2 regions of the Gordonia sp. 852002-50395_SCH5434458 genome follow, and region 2 is predicted to be linked to the other one. Evidence: riboswitches for the same ligand, from Rfam matches in the RefSeq annotation. Region 2 holds a riboswitch; the other holds the start of a gene.
What was found. Region 2 has a riboswitch for cobalamin ahead of metE (5-methyltetrahydropteroyltriglutamate--homocysteine S-methyltransferase). Riboswitches for the same ligand answer to the same signal wherever they lie in the genome.
Positions count from the first base shown of each region.

Region 1: it holds a riboswitch for cobalamin, as region 2 does, so the genes downstream of both, A5785_RS06920 (FecCD family ABC transporter permease) here and metE (5-methyltetrahydropteroyltriglutamate--homocysteine S-methyltransferase) in region 2, are expected to answer to the same signal.

Region 1 covers NZ_LZTC01000035.1:96,132-103,949, forward strand. The annotation lists gene A5785_RS06895 (3-deoxy-7-phosphoheptulonate synthase) at 1-295, shown strand, start outside; gene A5785_RS06900 (helix-turn-helix domain-containing protein) at 385-801, shown strand; gene A5785_RS06905 (ClpP family protease) at 873-1,475, opposite strand; gene A5785_RS06910 (ClpP family protease) at 1,472-2,089, opposite strand; gene A5785_RS06915 (alkaline phosphatase D family protein) at 2,185-3,837, opposite strand; cobalamin riboswitch at 3,953-4,161, shown strand; gene A5785_RS06920 (FecCD family ABC transporter permease) at 4,276-5,337, shown strand; gene A5785_RS06925 (ABC transporter ATP-binding protein) at 5,334-6,134, shown strand; gene A5785_RS06930 (ABC transporter substrate-binding protein) at 6,131-7,168, shown strand; gene trhA (PAQR family membrane homeostasis protein TrhA) at 7,209-7,818, opposite strand, start outside.
Region 2 covers NZ_LZTC01000035.1:294,590-302,407, reverse strand. The annotation lists partial or broken gene A5785_RS07795 (solute carrier family 23 protein) at 1-1,823, shown strand, start outside; gene uraD (2-oxo-4-hydroxy-4-carboxy-5-ureidoimidazoline decarboxylase) at 1,833-2,354, shown strand; gene uraH (hydroxyisourate hydrolase) at 2,364-2,690, shown strand; gene A5785_RS07780 (SDR family oxidoreductase) at 2,718-3,581, opposite strand; cobalamin riboswitch at 3,747-3,937, shown strand; gene metE (5-methyltetrahydropteroyltriglutamate--homocysteine S-methyltransferase) at 4,080-6,404, shown strand; gene A5785_RS07770 (nucleoside/nucleotide kinase family protein) at 6,513-7,145, shown strand; gene A5785_RS07765 (dihydrodipicolinate synthase family protein) at 7,168-7,818, opposite strand, start outside.

The DNA.
Region 1 (7,818 bases), 200 kb from region 2:
CGCACTCGACAAGGCGGGCCTGCCCGCACGGGTCATGATCGACTGCAGCCACGCCAACTCCGGCAAGGACCACATCCGGCAGGCGCAGGTCGCCGCCGAGATCGCGGCCTCGATCCGGACGCGTCGCGCTGCGGGACACACACCGCTGATCAGCGGTGTGATGCTGGAGAGCTTCCTCGAGGCCGGTGCGCAGTCGCCCGACGCCCAGCCGCTCGTGTACGGCAAGTCGGTCACCGACAAGTGCATGGACTGGGAGTCGAGCGCACGCGTCCTCGCCGACCTCGCGCGCAGCTGACAGGCAGGGTCGCGTTCTGCTGTTGTCGCCGTTCTGCCCAGAGCAGAAGGGACGGCTGCCCGCAGCAGTGGTGACCTACGCTCGGTTGCATGGCATCGAGGAACGACTCGCATACGCAGCCGGCGCCCGAGCCGCTCTGGCGTGAGGTCACCGGGCGTGTGCTGCGTCGCCGCCGCCACGAGCGCGGCGAGCGACTCGTCGAGACCGCGCGTCGCGCGGGCGTCTCGAGTCAGTACCTGTCGGAGATCGAACGCGGACGCAAGGACGCATCGTCGGAATTGCTTGCGGCCGTCGCGGGAGCTGTTGAGCTGAGCCTGCTCGACCTGGCCCGCGAGGCCGCCGCCGAACTCGCCCGCGTCGAGAGTGCTCTCGGCGCCGCACGCAGGCCGGGCGCGTCCCGCGTCCCGGTCACGCTGCGTTCGATCCCCGCCGGTTCGACCCCTGCTGCAATGCAACCGATCATGCCGCTCTCGCGTATGCGTGGCCCGGTTGCGCTGGCGGCGTGACCGACGTCAGCCGAGCGAGCGTTCAATACCGTCGACTGGGCGCTCCCTCGCGTCGAGCGTGCGCCTGACGATCACCGGGCCGCTGTGGCCCTGGTGTCGATGACCTGATCGGCGAGTCCGTACTCGACGATCTCATCTGCCCGCAGCACGCGGTCACGGTCGGTGTCGTGACGCAGCGTCTCGATGTCGCGCCCGGTGTGCCGACTCAGTGCCTGTTCTATTTCCTCACGGATGCGCAGGATCTCCTCGGCGGCGAGGATCAGATCCGGGATCGTGCCGCGGCCCTGACCCGACGGCTGGTGGAGCAGGACCCTGGCGTGGGGGAGTACCGACCTCTGGCCCGGCGAGCCCGCGGCCAGCAGTAGTGCCGTCGACGAGAGTGCTTGTCCCACACAGGTGGTGGCGATCGGCGCATGGCAGTACTGCATGGTGTCGTAGAGTGCGAAGGTTGCGGTCACCGACGCGCCCGGAGAGTTGATGTACAGCTCGATGGGGATGTCGGGGTTCTCGGAGTCGAGATGCAGGATCTGCGCGATGAGCGCATTGGCGACGCCGTCGTCGAGTTCGGTTCCGAGGTAGAGGATTCGGTCGTCGAGCAGCCGACTGTAGACATCCATGACGCGCTCGCCCTGCGGAGTACGGGTGATGACGTTGGGAATGGTGTATGTGCTCATGCGTGACTCACCTCGAAACCCGTTGCGGCAGGGGATAACGGTCGTATCTGTGCGATGTCGGTGACGATGTGGTCGACGAATCCGTAGTCGACCGACTCGGAGGCGGTGAAGACGTGATCGCGTAGCGAGTCGTCGAAGATCTTTTCGCGGGTGTGTCCGGTCTGCTCAGCGATGATCGTGAGTACGGTGTCGCGGACGTGTCGCAGGTCGTCGGCCTGCAGTTCGATGTCGGGTGCGTAGCCGCCGATGCCCGCCGATCCCTGGTGCAGCAGGACTTTGGCATGCGGCGTGATGAACCGCTTGCCCCGGGTGCCGCTGCACAGCAGGAATTGTCCTGCACTGTAGGCCATTCCGAGGTTCACGGTGATCACGTCGTTGGGAATCAAGCGCATGATGTCGGTGATCGCGAGCATCGCGGGTACCGAACCGCCCGGAGAGTTGATCCAGAGCGCGATGTCGGCGACGGGATCGTCGTCGGAGAGCATGACGAGTTGCGAGCACAATTGCGTGCCGATCTCGTCGTCGAGTGCGGAGTCGAGAGTCAGGATGCGTTGCCCGAAAAGGCTTTCCGCGGTGCGCTTGCGTAGTGGCAGTGGTCGTTGTTCATCGGTCATGCACCGATCGTCGGTGACCGACGGATATCGGTCACGTCGGTTCCGCTCAGAGCGGCACGATTCCGCACTGAGCAGAGCAGAGCAGAGCAGCCGGGTCAGAGCACGTCGATGTCGGGCCGACCGGACGGGATGGTGATCTGCGCCCGGCGGTGCAGCGAAACATCCGGCGCGGCAATCGAATCGCTCACCCGATAGTCCGCTTCCCAGCGGTCGGCCGACAGTCTGTTGAGAACGTACCCGCGCTGAGCGTTGCCGAAGCGGATGTGGGGTGAGGCTGCCTTGAGTTGTTTGTCGCTGGCGTCGCTGTCCTCGCCGTCTGCGCCAGACGCGATCGAGGTGCCCGCGAGTTCGACGCCGACGGTCGGGGACGGTCGCGAATACGTGGAGCGCAACTCGGAGACCACGTTGCGGTGGATGTCGCCGACGATCGAGACGAGGTTGTGCACGCCGCGCTCACGCGCGCCGTCGAGAATCCTTGCGCGAGAGGCTTCGTAGCCGCTCCACCCGTCCATACTGACCGCCCGCTCGCCGTTCTTTCGGCGGGCGAGGTCGGCGATGGTGGTCTGATGCGCGAGAACGTTCCAGCGGGCACGGCTGGCGGCCAATCCGTCGAGCAGCCACTTCTCCTGTGCGGCACCGGTGATGGTGCGCCGGGGGTCTGCGGTCGCGGCATTATGCGCGGTGTCGTTGTCGCCGTTGGCCTGATCGCTGCGGAAGGTCCTGGTGTCGAGGACGCTGAACTCGACGAGGTCGCCATAGCTGAACCGACGGTAGGCGCGCAGGTCGTAGAGGTCGGCTGTCGGCGTGGGGCGAGGCCGCTGCGCGACACGCACCGGTGTGTTCTCCCACCACGCTCGCATCGCCTGGGCGCGCCGGGCGAGGAATTCGGGGATGGGTTGATTGTCCTCGGGAACCCGTGCGGCCCAGTTGTTGTCGACCTCGTGGTCGTCGAAGATCGTGATGAACGGACTCGCCCGGTGCGCGGCCTGCAGATGGGGGTCGAGTTTGTAGAGCGCATATCGATCGCGATAATCGTCGAGCGTCGCGCACTCCCGGTGCGCCGACACCGGTGTTGCGGCGGTCTTTCGTCGGCCGCCGTCGACCGGGATCGGCTTTTCATAGATGTAGTCGCCGAGATGGAAGACGACGTCGGGTGCGTGCGCCGCCATATCGGCGTACGCGGGGTAGTGCCCGTCAGCCCACGATTGACACGAGGCGAATGCGAAAGTCAATGCACTCAGCCGACTTCCGTGCGACGGAGCGGTACGCGTGCGCCCGATCGCCGACAGGGAACCGCCCACACGGAATCGGTAGAAGTAGTCCGCCGCGGGCCGTAGGCCGCGTACGTCGGCGTGCACGCTGTGTCCGTTCTCCGGTGTCGCCACTTCGACGCCGCGCGCGACGACATGCCTCATGCCGTGGTCGGTGGCGATCTCCCACTCGACCGGTACCGGAAGCAGACCCATTGCTCCGCCGCGGGCGAGCGGATCGGCGGCCAGCCGTGTCCACAGGACCACGCCGTCTGGAAGCGGATCGCCTGATGCCACACCGAGCGTGAACAGGTCACTGCCACGGCGTGGCGGGGGAGCCGACGCCGCGTCGGTCGTGAACAGCGCTGGGACCGTTGCGATACCGGCAGCGACGCCCGCCCAGGTGAGAAAGCGTCGGCGGGTGGTGCCGGCGTGCAGGGTCTTGTCCCGATCGATCCGGAGGTCGGCCAGTGACGGTCGAGGTGAGATGTTCGGCATGCCGCCACCCGACCAAGAGAGGATGGACGTCGTCCTACCCGCCGTCGGCCTCGCGGTGATGGGATGGTGAAGTTCGTGAAACCGCATGCGCCATATGTCCGATTCGAGACCGTTGTTACACTGCAGCGGCGTCGGTTCTCCAGCCGAGATCGTCGGTGAGAGCCAAGAGGGAATCTGGTGAGAATCCAGAGCTGCCCCGCAGCGGTAACGGAAACGAAGGCGTTCAACAGCACTGGGCCTGCGGCTCGGGAAGCGATCGTCGATAGGTGGCACATCACGTGCCGTGTCCGAAGTCCGAAGACCTGCCGACGTGGCCGCCGGGCATAGGCGGCCCCATCGACTTCGCGGGACATGGTCGGTGTTGAACTCGCGTGGTCTTCGTCGACCCCGCGTGGCGACATCTGCTGTACCCGCTCCGGGCTGATCAGGAGGGCGGGCATGTCGACGCGCAGTGCGAACCCTCGGGATACCTGGGCGCGACCCGTCTCCGTGGCCATCGGCTGCAGTGTGGCGCTCATCGTGGCCGCGGCGTGCGGCGTCGCATACGGAACCGTGGGGATCGGCTGGTCCGTATCGCTGCGGATGGTGTGGGCAGCAATCACCGGGGGACCGGTCTCGTCGGTCGACGCCGCGTCGTACTGGATCGTCGTCGACTCGCGTGTGCCACGGGTGCTGACGGGAGCGCTGGTGGGTGCCGGTTTGGCGGTGGTCGGCGTGATCGTGCAGGCGATGGTGCGCAATCCGCTGGCGGATCCCTATGTGCTCGGGATCTCGTCGGGTGCGTCGGTCGGAGCCACCGCCGTCGTGCTGTTCGGGGTCTTCTCGGGTCTCGGCCTGTATGCGTTGCCGACCGCGGCATTCCTCGGCGCACTGGTGGCGACGTTGCTCGTCTTCGGCATTGCACAGCGTGGCGGAGGTCTCACACCACTGCGGCTCGTGTTGACGGGAACCGCTCTGGGATACGGGTTCTCGGCTCTGACCACCGTGCTCATCTTTTTGCGTCCGGTGGGTGATGCCGCACGGAGCGTCATGTTCTGGCTGCTCGGCAGTCTTGCTGCGGCAACATGGCATTCGGTCGCGCTGGTCGCGGTGGTGGTGGTCATCGGGATAGGTGTGGTCGCAGCGAGAGCACGACAACTCAATGCGCTGGCGATGGGCGACGAGGTCGCTGCGTCGCTCGGCATACGGGCGTCACGGTTTCGGCTCGAGCTCTTCGTCATCGCCGCGCTGATGACCGGGTTCATCGTCTCTGTCTGCGGCGCAATCGGATTCGTCGGTCTCATCGTGCCGCACGTGACCCGCATGGTTGTCGGTGCGGATCACCGCAAGATCATTCTCGTCGCCCCCGTGCTGGGTGCACTGTTCCTTGTGGTCGCCGATCTGATGGCTCGAATTGTCGTTCCACCGCAGGAGATCCCGCTCGGTGCGATCACGGCGGCCGTGGGTGTGCCGGTGTTCCTCGGGCTGATGCAACGTCGACGTACCCGGATCGACTCATGAGTGCTGTCGAGTACGACGCGGTCACGGTCGAGATCGATGGCACCGTCATCGTTCGCGACGCATCGTTCACGGTCGACTCCGGAGAGTTCCTCGGGGTGATCGGACCGAACGGCAGCGGCAAATCGACCCTGCTTCGATGCGTGTACCGCGCGTTGGCACCGTCGGGTGGCAGTGTCCGAGTCGACGGCCACGACGTGCGTGCGGTGAGTATGCGGGAGAACGCACGACGAGTCGCCGCGCTCACCCAATCAGCCTCGCTCGACTTCGATTTCACTGCGGCAGAGGTTGTCGCGACGGGACGGCTACCGCACCGCGAACTGGGTGTGGCGGCTCGTGCCCGCGACCGCCAGGTGTGCGCGGCGGCGATGTCCACGGCCGGCGTCGAGATGTTCGCGGATCGTGTGTTCACCACGCTCTCCGGCGGAGAGGCGCAACGCGTACTCATCGCACGCGCATTCGCGCAGGAGCCCAACGCGCTGATCCTCGATGAGCCGACCAATCACCTTGATATCCGCCACCAGTTCGACATCCTCGGTGCGGCGCGCGGACGCGGGGTCACCGTCATTGCGGCGCTGCACGACCTCAATATGGCGGCACAGTACTGCAGCACGCTCGCTGTTGTGCTCGACGGGACGATCGCGTGCATCGGGCCACCGGACAAACTCCTCACCGCGACGAACATCGCCGAGTGGTACGGCGTTGGTGCGTACGTCGTCGCCCACCCCCGCACAGGCGTTCCGCAGATCATCTTCGACGACCAAGTCCCACAAGCCATCTCCGAGGAAGAGCACTCATGACAGCGCCTACGACCTGGACAACACTCAGCAGACCGCGCGCACTCGTCGTGTCTGCGCTTGCCGCGATGACCGTGGTCTCCGGTTGCGGCGCCGACGTCGAGTCGTCGACTCCCGAATCGTCGGGAGAGCAGGTCACGGTAACCAATTGTGGTGCACCGCTTACGGTGAGCGGTGTACCCGATCGTGCGGTGACGAACGACACCGGGATCACAGAGCTCATGTTCGCCCTCGGATTGGGCGACCGGATGGCCGGCTACACCACATACGAGGGCAAAGAGCGCGATATCGAATCATCCCCGTGGCGAGCGGATTTCGAGAAGACGCGGTCACTGGGCACGGCGTTCTCCCGGGAGATCATCGCCGCCGCGCGGCCCGACTTCGTCTTTGCGGGCTGGAACTACGGGTTCAAGGAATCGACCGGCGTCACCCCCGACTGGGTGCGTTCGACCGGTGCCGTGCCATACCAGCTGACCGAAGCCTGTCGCCAGGCAGGCACCACCAGGCGCGGCGTCGTACGACCCCTCGATGCGTTGTACGCGGACCTCTCGAATCTGGGGCAGATCTTCGGCGTGAGTGGTCGGGCCGCGACGCTGACCGCCGGCTATCGCAAGCAGGTCGAGGCTGCGCGTGTGGGGGCGCCTGCCGCGTCCACAGCGGCGCGGGTCTTCCTCTTCGACAGCGCCGATCCGACGCCATTCACCTCGGGTCGGAATGCGGCACCGGATCAGATCATCGCCGAAGCCGGTGGACGCAACATCTTCGGCGATATCGACGACTCCTGGACGTCGGCATCATGGAAGGCGGCTGCGCAGCGCGATCCGCAGGTCATCGTCATCGTCGATTACGGGGCGGGGCCGCAGAACACCGTCGAGGCCAAGATCCGACAACTCGAGTCGCAACCGTTGATGGCGCAGACAACCGCAGTGCGAGAGCGCCGCTACATCTCGTTTCCGTATGCGGCGCTCGTCGAGGGTCCGCGCAACCCGCAGACCATCACGGCCCTTGCCGAATACTTGCGATCGCAGGGGCTCTGAGTAGGCCGTCTTCAGACGGCGGCTCGGAGGTGAGGTGCGCTCAGGCTGCGACGACCAGCCAGACCGCGATGTAGTGCAGTAGCGCGGCGATGGCTGTGCAGACGTGGAACACCTCGTGATGGCCGAACGTCGTCGGCCAGGGATTGGGCCAGCGCAGTGCGTAGAGCACCCCGCCGACGCTGTAGAAGACACCGCCTACTGCGAGCAGGATCAGTACGAGCCAACCGACATGTGCGACGAGCGTCGGGGCGACGACGATGATGACCCACCCGAGCAGGATGTAGAGCGTGACTCCGAGCCAGCGGGGCGCGCCAGGCCACGCGATCTTCAGTGCGACACCGGCGACCGCGCCGACCCAGACGATGCCGAGCACCCACCACCGCATCGGACTCGGCAGACCCATCACACAGAACGGCGTGTAGGTACCCGCGATGAACACGAAGATCATCGAGTGGTCGGCACGCTTCATGTGTATCTGAGCGCTCAGCGATTTCCACGCGATCCGGTGATACGACGCCGAGGTCGCGAACAGTCCCACGACGGTTGCCGCGTAGACGGCACAGGCCACCGCGGCTCCCGGTCCACGTAGCCAGCCTGCGCCGACGACAAGGGCGATGCCTGCGACCACTGCGACGTAGGCCGACCACTGA
Region 2 (7,818 bases):
GCGATCAAACTCGACTCCGACGCACTGACGATGCTCATCACGGCCGACCTCTTCACCTGCGGCATCGCATCGCTGCTGCAGTCGGTCGGTATCTGGAAGATCGGCGTGCGTCTGCCGCTGCTCCAGGGCATCACGTTCGCCACGCTCGCCCCGGTCATCCAAATCGCCAATCAACACGGCGGCGGTCGCGTCGGTCTGCAGACCGTCTACGGCGCGGTGATCGCGGCCGGTGTGTTCACCTTCCTCATCGCCCGTTCTTCGCGAAGCTGATCCGCTTCCTACCACCGGTGGTCACCGGCACCCTGATCACGATCATCGGCGTGTGCCTGATCCCTGTCGGTGCCGGTGACGCGGTGACCAACCCGGCCGAGCATCTGCACGACAACGCCAACTGGAAGTGGGTCTGCTACACGCTCGGCACCATTCTGCTGATCGTGTTGATGCAGCGCTTCTTCCGCGGTTTCATGGCCACGATCGCGGTGCTCCTCGGTTTGGTCGTCGGCACCTTCGTCGCCTGGCTCTGCGGCGACGCCACGTTCAGTTCGGTCGGCGAGGCAGCATGGCTCGGCTTCACGCCGCCGTTCGCCTTCGGCGCGCCGAGGTGGGATCTCGTGGCCATCGTGTCGATGATCGTCGTGCTGATGGTGGTCGCCGTGGAATCGACCGGATCGATCTTCGCCACGGGCGAGATCGTCGGCAAACGCATCAAGAAGGAAGACGTCGCAGCTGGTGTTCGTGCCGACGGCGTCGCCACAATCTTCGGCGGCATCTTCAACTCGTTCCCCTACACGGCGTTCTCCGAGAACGTCGGCCTGGTGCGCCTGACCGGAGTCAAGAGCCGCTGGGTTGTCGCGTGTGCAGGCGTCATCATGATCATCCTGGGCTGCCTGCCCAAGCTCGCGAAGATCGTCGAGTCGATTCCGGCTCCGGTCCTCGGTGGCGCCGCGCTCATAATGTTCGCGACCGTGGCCATCGTGGGAATCCAGACGCTCACGTCGGTCGACTTCACCGATCACCGCAACCTCATCATCGCGGCGACCTCGCTGGCAGTCGCGCTCTACGTGCAGTTCTCGCAGTCGTCGACCCCGACCACCGTCATCGAGAAGGGCGGCGCACACGTCGATGTACCCGCGCTGCCCGGCGTCGACCAATCGATGCCCAACATGATCTTGCAGATCCCGTTCTCAACGGGCATCACCATGGGCGCGATCACCGCAGTTCTGTTGAACCTCTTGTTCTTCCACATCGGACGACGCGGCCCAGCGGTCGCGGGCCGCGGGGCGATCACACTCGACGCGGTGAACAAGATGAGCTTCGTCGAGTTCAACGAGACGTTCGGCGGCCTTGTGCAGAACGTCGACTGGGTGGTCGAACGCGCCTACGAGCAGCGTCCGTTCGAGGACGTTCACGATCTGCGCAGCGCCTTCCAGGAGGCCATGCTGACCGGCAGCGATGAAGAGCAACTCCAGCTCATTCAGGCCTTCCCCGATCTCGGAGCCGAAGACGAGGTCGGAGAGTTGACCGCCGTCGATCACAAGGGGCTGTCGCATCTGGAGGAGACCGAGCACGAGAACGTCGTCGAGCTCGCGAAGGCGTACAAGGAGCACTTCGGGTTCCCGCTCGTCATCGACGCACAGGAGGCCGAGCGTTACGACCGCGTGCTGCGCAACGGCTGGGCTCGGATGGACAACTCCGAGACCTCGGAGAAGTCGTTCGCGCTCATCGAGATCGCGAAGATCGCCAACCACCGGTTCGACGATCTGGTGGCCGACGCCAACCCGCTGACGTCGGCTCGATTCAGCCGGCAGCCAGAGCTCTCGTAGGCTGACCGCGTGCGACGAGTCGATTGGCGAGGTCTGCCCAGTTTCAACGAGCTGTCCGAGCGACAAGCGATCGGCACCCTTTATGAGTGCTGTAGCTCGTCGATCTGGGCGTTGCGCGTCGCCAAGGCGCGCCCGTTCGTCGACGACGACGCGCTGTTGGAGTACGCCGATCTGATACTCGCCGAACTGACCGAATCCGACCTCGACGAGGCGCTGTCCGGGCACCCCCGCATCGGCGACCGCCCCGACAACGCCTCGTCGAGCAGGGAACAGTCCGGGGTCGCAGGCGCCGACCCCGAGGTGCTCGCCGAGCTCAAGCAGCTCAACAAGGAGTACGACGAGAAGTTCGGACACGTCTACCTCGTGTTCGCCAACGGACGCCCCGCGGAGGAGCTACTCGCAATCCTCAAGGAGCGCATACGCAACGACGCGCCGACCGAACGGCGCGTCCTGCGCATGGAGCTCGCGAAGATCAATCGCAGTCGGCTGCAACGGATGTTGACGCCTGCTATCGAATTCGTCGACGACTAGGCTGACCTCATGACCGGTCTGTCCACCCATGTCCTCGACGCCGTCACCGGTGCGCCGGCCGTCGGCATGTCCATCGCGCTGCGCGACGTCGACGGCGAACAACTGGCATCCGGCACCACCGACAGCGACGGCCGCATCTCACAGGTCAACGTCGACCCGCTCGCCCCGGGCACCTACCACCTCGTGTTCGCGACGGCGGATTGGTTCGGCGCCAACGGAATTGTCGGCTTCTACCCGCAGATCGACATCTGCTTCACCGTCGACGACCCGAACCGGCACTATCACGTACCGGTGCTGCTGAGCCCGTACTCGTATTCGACATATCGCGGGAGCTGAGGCCGCGCGCTCGGATGCTCGGGCGGCTCACGCGTCTCCGCTGACCGGAGTGTAGGGCGAGATGTCGTAGGCGGTCTGGACCAGGTCGGGACGCTTGCCGTCGTTGAGCGTGCGGTCCCACAACGCCGACACCTGCGACTTGATGTCGTCAACCGTGTGGGCGGGCAGCACGTGTCGGTAGTCGGTGTCGGTACCGGTGAGCACGTCGAGGGTGACCTCGATGACTTCTTCCGGGTCGAACTGCTCATGCGGAAACGAGAGCTTCTCATAGTCGAAGAGTCGAGTCGACGGATCGTCTTCCCACGACTTCCATGCCTCGAACATCGTGTCGTTGAAGCCGGTCAGGAATGGTCCGGGGTTGATCGTCGCCACCGTGATTCCGTACTCGCTGAGCTCTTGATCGAGCGCGTCGGCGAACGGCTCGACGGCGTGCTTCGACCCGGCGTAGGCGCCGGTGAACGGATCGACGGTGAGGCCCGCGACCGAGGACATGAACACGATCTTGCCGCCACCCTTGGCCACCATGGCCTTCGCGATCGGCTGGGTCAGCAGGATCGGCCCGAAGACGTTGACCTCGAACTGCCTCCTGATGTTCGCGGCGGGAATGTCCACCGACGACCCGCCCTCGGAGATGCCCGCGTTGTTCAGCAGGACGTCGACGTCCCACTGTGCGGCCTTGTCCCGATCTCCTTCGTCGGTGACGTCGAGCTTCTCCACGCGGAGGTCGACGCCGCGTTCCTTCGCCTCGGCGCGCAGGACGTTGACCTGCGCGATGATCTCGACGCCTGCGATGACGTCGTGGCCTCGCTCGGCGAGGCGCAGTGCGACCTCCTTACCGAAGCCGCTGCCTGCACCGGTGATGAGATACGTCGTGTTCGTTTGTTCAGTCACCTATCTGGTTCGGAACCGTTGGGTTCGCGGATTCATGGCGATGGTCGTCTACTAGGTCACAACGGTCAGGATGACGACGAAACGGCTGCGCTATGCTGCAACGGCAGCTGGTTCGCCCGCCGGGAATTGTGATGGAGCCCCTCCGTCCCGCGCGCGGCGTCGAATCCGACCACCGTCACCGGGGGTCGGATGAGAGGGAATCCGGTGAGAATCCGGAACTGTCCCGCAGCGGTATGTCGGAACGACCGCCGTCACCACGCACTGGGCGAAAGCCCGGGAAGCGACGGCCACTAGGAATCTCGCCTCATGTGAGCCCGCCGACGAGTCCGAAGACCTGCCTCCTGTACCGGTCGCGCCGCGACCGGTGGCTCGCCGCCTCGTGGACCGGGCGCAGGTCGATCAGCGTGTCGTGGTGTCTTCTGCACACCACCCGGGGCTCGTCGACTCTCCCTGCATGGCGGTGAACCGTCCACGTCGAATGCAGGAGTTCACGAACTCATGTCCATCAATTCAGCACACACCACCGTCGCCGAGATGGCGTCGAACTCGGTTGGCAAGCCGTTCACCGCCACCGTGCCCGGCACGCCGCGGATCGGCCCGCGCCGCGAACTCAAGCGGGCAATCGAAGGCTACTGGGCGGGCAGCGTCAGCGCTGCCGAGCTCGACCAGATCGCAGCCGGACTGCGACGCGACACCGTCGAACAGTTGGCCGCAGTCGGTTTCGACTCGATACCGGTCAACACCTTCTCCTACTACGACCAGATACTCGACACCGCAGTCCTTCTCGGTGCACTCCCCCAGCGGTTCGACGACATCGCAGATCCGCTCGACCGATACTTCACCGCGGCACGTGGCACCGCGGACATCGCTCCGCTGGAGATGACCAAGTGGTTCGACACCAACTACCACTATCTGGTCCCCGAGATCGGCGCCGACACCACGTTCGGATTGCGCCCCGAGAAGGTTCTCGGCGAGATCGCCGAAGCACACGCACACGGCGTCGAAGCCCGACCGGTCATCATCGGACCGATCACCTTCCTGGCACTCGCCAAGGCCAGCGACGATTCTCCGTCGCCACTGACGAGGATCGACGACCTACTCGGGGTGTATGAGCAGTTGCTCGCGCAACTCGCCAAGGCCGGAGTCGCGTGGGTCCAGATCGACGAGCCCGTGCTGGTCACCGATTACGCCGAAGACCTTCCCGCACTGGCCAATTCGGTGTACTCGAGGCTCGGTGCCGTCACCGACCGCCCGGCGCTCTTCGTCAACACCTACTTCGGTGACCCCGGCGCGTCTCTCGCTGCCCTGGCACGCACGCCCGTCGACGCCATCGGTATCGACCTCGTCGAGGGCTCGGTCGACTCGGTCGTCGTGGTCCCAGAACTCGCCGACAAGCTTCTCGTCGCAGGTGTCGTCGACGGTCGCAACATCTGGCGCACCGATCTCGACAAGGCGCTCGCAACCCTCGGCACCCTGTTGGGATCGGCACGCGCGCTTACTGTTTCGACGTCGTGCTCGACGCTGCACGTGCCCTACACACTCGATGCCGAGGACGAACTCGACGACAACCTACGAGGATGGCTGTCATTCGCCGCGCAGAAGTACGACGAGGTCGGGGTGCTCGCCCGCGCACTGCGCAACGGTCGTGAGTCGGAGCGGGAGGCCTTCGAGGCATCCGCCGCGGCGCTGGCCACGCGTGCAAGTGATCCGCGTGTCCACGTCCCGGCGGTGCGTGCTCGCCTGGCGGCGGTCACCGACACCGACATCACACGGATGCCCGCGGCGGAGCGCATCGCCGCACAGAACTCGCAGCTCGACCTTCCTCCGCTGCCGACCACCACGATCGGCTCCTACCCGCAGACCTCGGCGATCCGTCTCGCCCGTGCCGCGCTGCGTTCGGGTGAGATCGACGAGGCCGAGTACCAGCGGCGGATGCGTGCCGAGATCGCCGATGTGGTTGCGCTGCAAGAGAAAATCGGACTCGACGTACTCGTGCACGGGGAGCCCGAGCGCAACGACATGGTCCAGTACTTCGCCGAACAGCTCGACGGCTTCTTCGCCACGGCCAACGGGTGGGTCCAGTCGTACGGAACCCGGTGCGTGCGGCCGCCGATCCTGTACGGCGACGTCGTGCGCGCGCATCCGATGACCGTCGACTGGATCACCTACGCGCAGTCGCTGACGAACAAACCGGTGAAGGGAATGCTGACCGGTCCGGTCACGATCCTCGCGTGGTCGTTCGTCCGTGACGACCAGCCGCTCGCGGAGTCAGCCAATCAGATCGCATTGGCCATCCGCGACGAGACCGTCGATCTCGAGGAGGCCGGGATCACCATCATCCAGGTCGATGAGCCGGCCCTGCGCGAGCTACTTCCGCTACGTGATGCCGACAAGCAGCGCTACCTCGACTGGGCGGTGCGCGCGTTCCGGCTCTCCACCTCGGGTGTCGCCGACTCGTCGCAGATCCACACCCACCTATGCTACTCGGAGTTCGGCGAGGTCATCGGTGCGATCGCCGACCTCGACGCCGACGTCACGTCGATCGAGGCCGCCCGCTCCGCGATGGAGATCCTCGACGACCTCAACGCCGTCGGGTTCTCGAACGGCGTTGGACCCGGCGTCTACGACATCCACTCGCCACGGGTACCGGGCACTGCGGAGATCGAACGGTCACTGCGCGCAGCGTTGAAGGTGGTTGGCCCGCAACGACTCTGGGTCAACCCCGACTGTGGACTCAAGACCCGCACACCGGGCGAGGTGATCGCGTCGCTGAGCAACCTCGTCGCCGCCGCGACGACCGTGCGTGCCGACGTCGAACGCTGACGTCGGGGATTGACGTCGAGGAATGACGTAGAGCGCTGACGACCAGGGAATCGGCGGGATGACTCCATCTCGTCGATTCCCCGTCGATTGTCTCGTATCGTTTCAGTCATGATCATCGAGGCGCTGGTCGCAGAGATCATCGACCTCGCGGACACCCGCTCCCGAGTGGTCGTCGGATTCACCGGGCCACCGGGGGCGGGCAAGACGACGGTCGCACGTCGGGCGACTCTCGAGCTCGCCGACCGCCTCGGCGACGCACACATCGGATATCTCCCGATGGATGGTTTCCATCTCGCGACACCGATGCTGCACCTCCTCCGCCGCACCGAACGACGTGGGGCGCAAGACACCTTCGACGTCGACGGATTCGTCGCGACACTCCGCAGGGCCGCCACGCCGGACACCGAGGTCTACGCACCCGACTTCGACCACAACCTCGGCGAGCCGATCGCCGCGTCGGCACTGATCCCCGCAACGACGAAAATCGTTGTCGTCGAAGGCAACTACCTCGCATTCGACGGCGCGTGGGCGCCCGTTCGTCGACTCATCGACCGCATGTGGTTCGTCGACCTCCCCGACGCAATCCGACATGAACGTCTCCTGGCCAGACACGTCGCCACCGGCCGGAGCGTCGAGGATGCGCTCGAGTGGATCAGGAACGTCGACGACCCGAACGCCGCCCAGATCAGGGCGACCCGGGCATACTCCGACGCCGCGCTGGACGCCACCACCATCGACTGACCGCCGAGGCTCGGTTTCGACGTCAGCTGCACCTGCCGTGGCCGAGGATGGCCGACAGCTCCGCAGCACCCTGCGCATCGAGGGGCAGGAGCGGAGGCCGTGGCACCCCCGCGTCGACGCCCAGGAGCCGCAGTCCCGCCTTGACCGTGGTCGGCAATCCCCCGGCCACGATGAACCGCAGGAGCGGAGCGAGATCGTCGTAGATCTTCGCCGCCAGTTCATGATTCCCGTCAGCCACGGCTGCGTAGAGATCGAGGCACTCCTGGGCTCGCAGATGTGGGGCGGCGGTGCACCAGCCGGTGGCTCCCGATTCGAGGGCGTCGAGAACCAAAGGGTTGCTGCCGTTGTAGAAGGGCAGGTCACTCCCGGTGAGTTCCTTGATCCGAAGCATCCGGGAGAGGTCACCGGTCGATTCCTTGACCATCGTGACATTGTCGATGTCGGTGAACATCGACACGAGCAGTTCCGGGGACATATCGACGCCGCTCGTCGCGGGATTGTTGTAGGCCATGATCGGCAGATCGATCGCGGCCCCGATACTCGAATAGTGCCGGACTATTTCCCGATCGCTGAGCTTCCAGTACGAAATGGGCAGGACCATGACGGCGTCGGCGCCCGCCTGCTGTGCGTACTCTGCTCGTCGAATCGCGTTGGCGGTGGTCAGTTCCGAGGC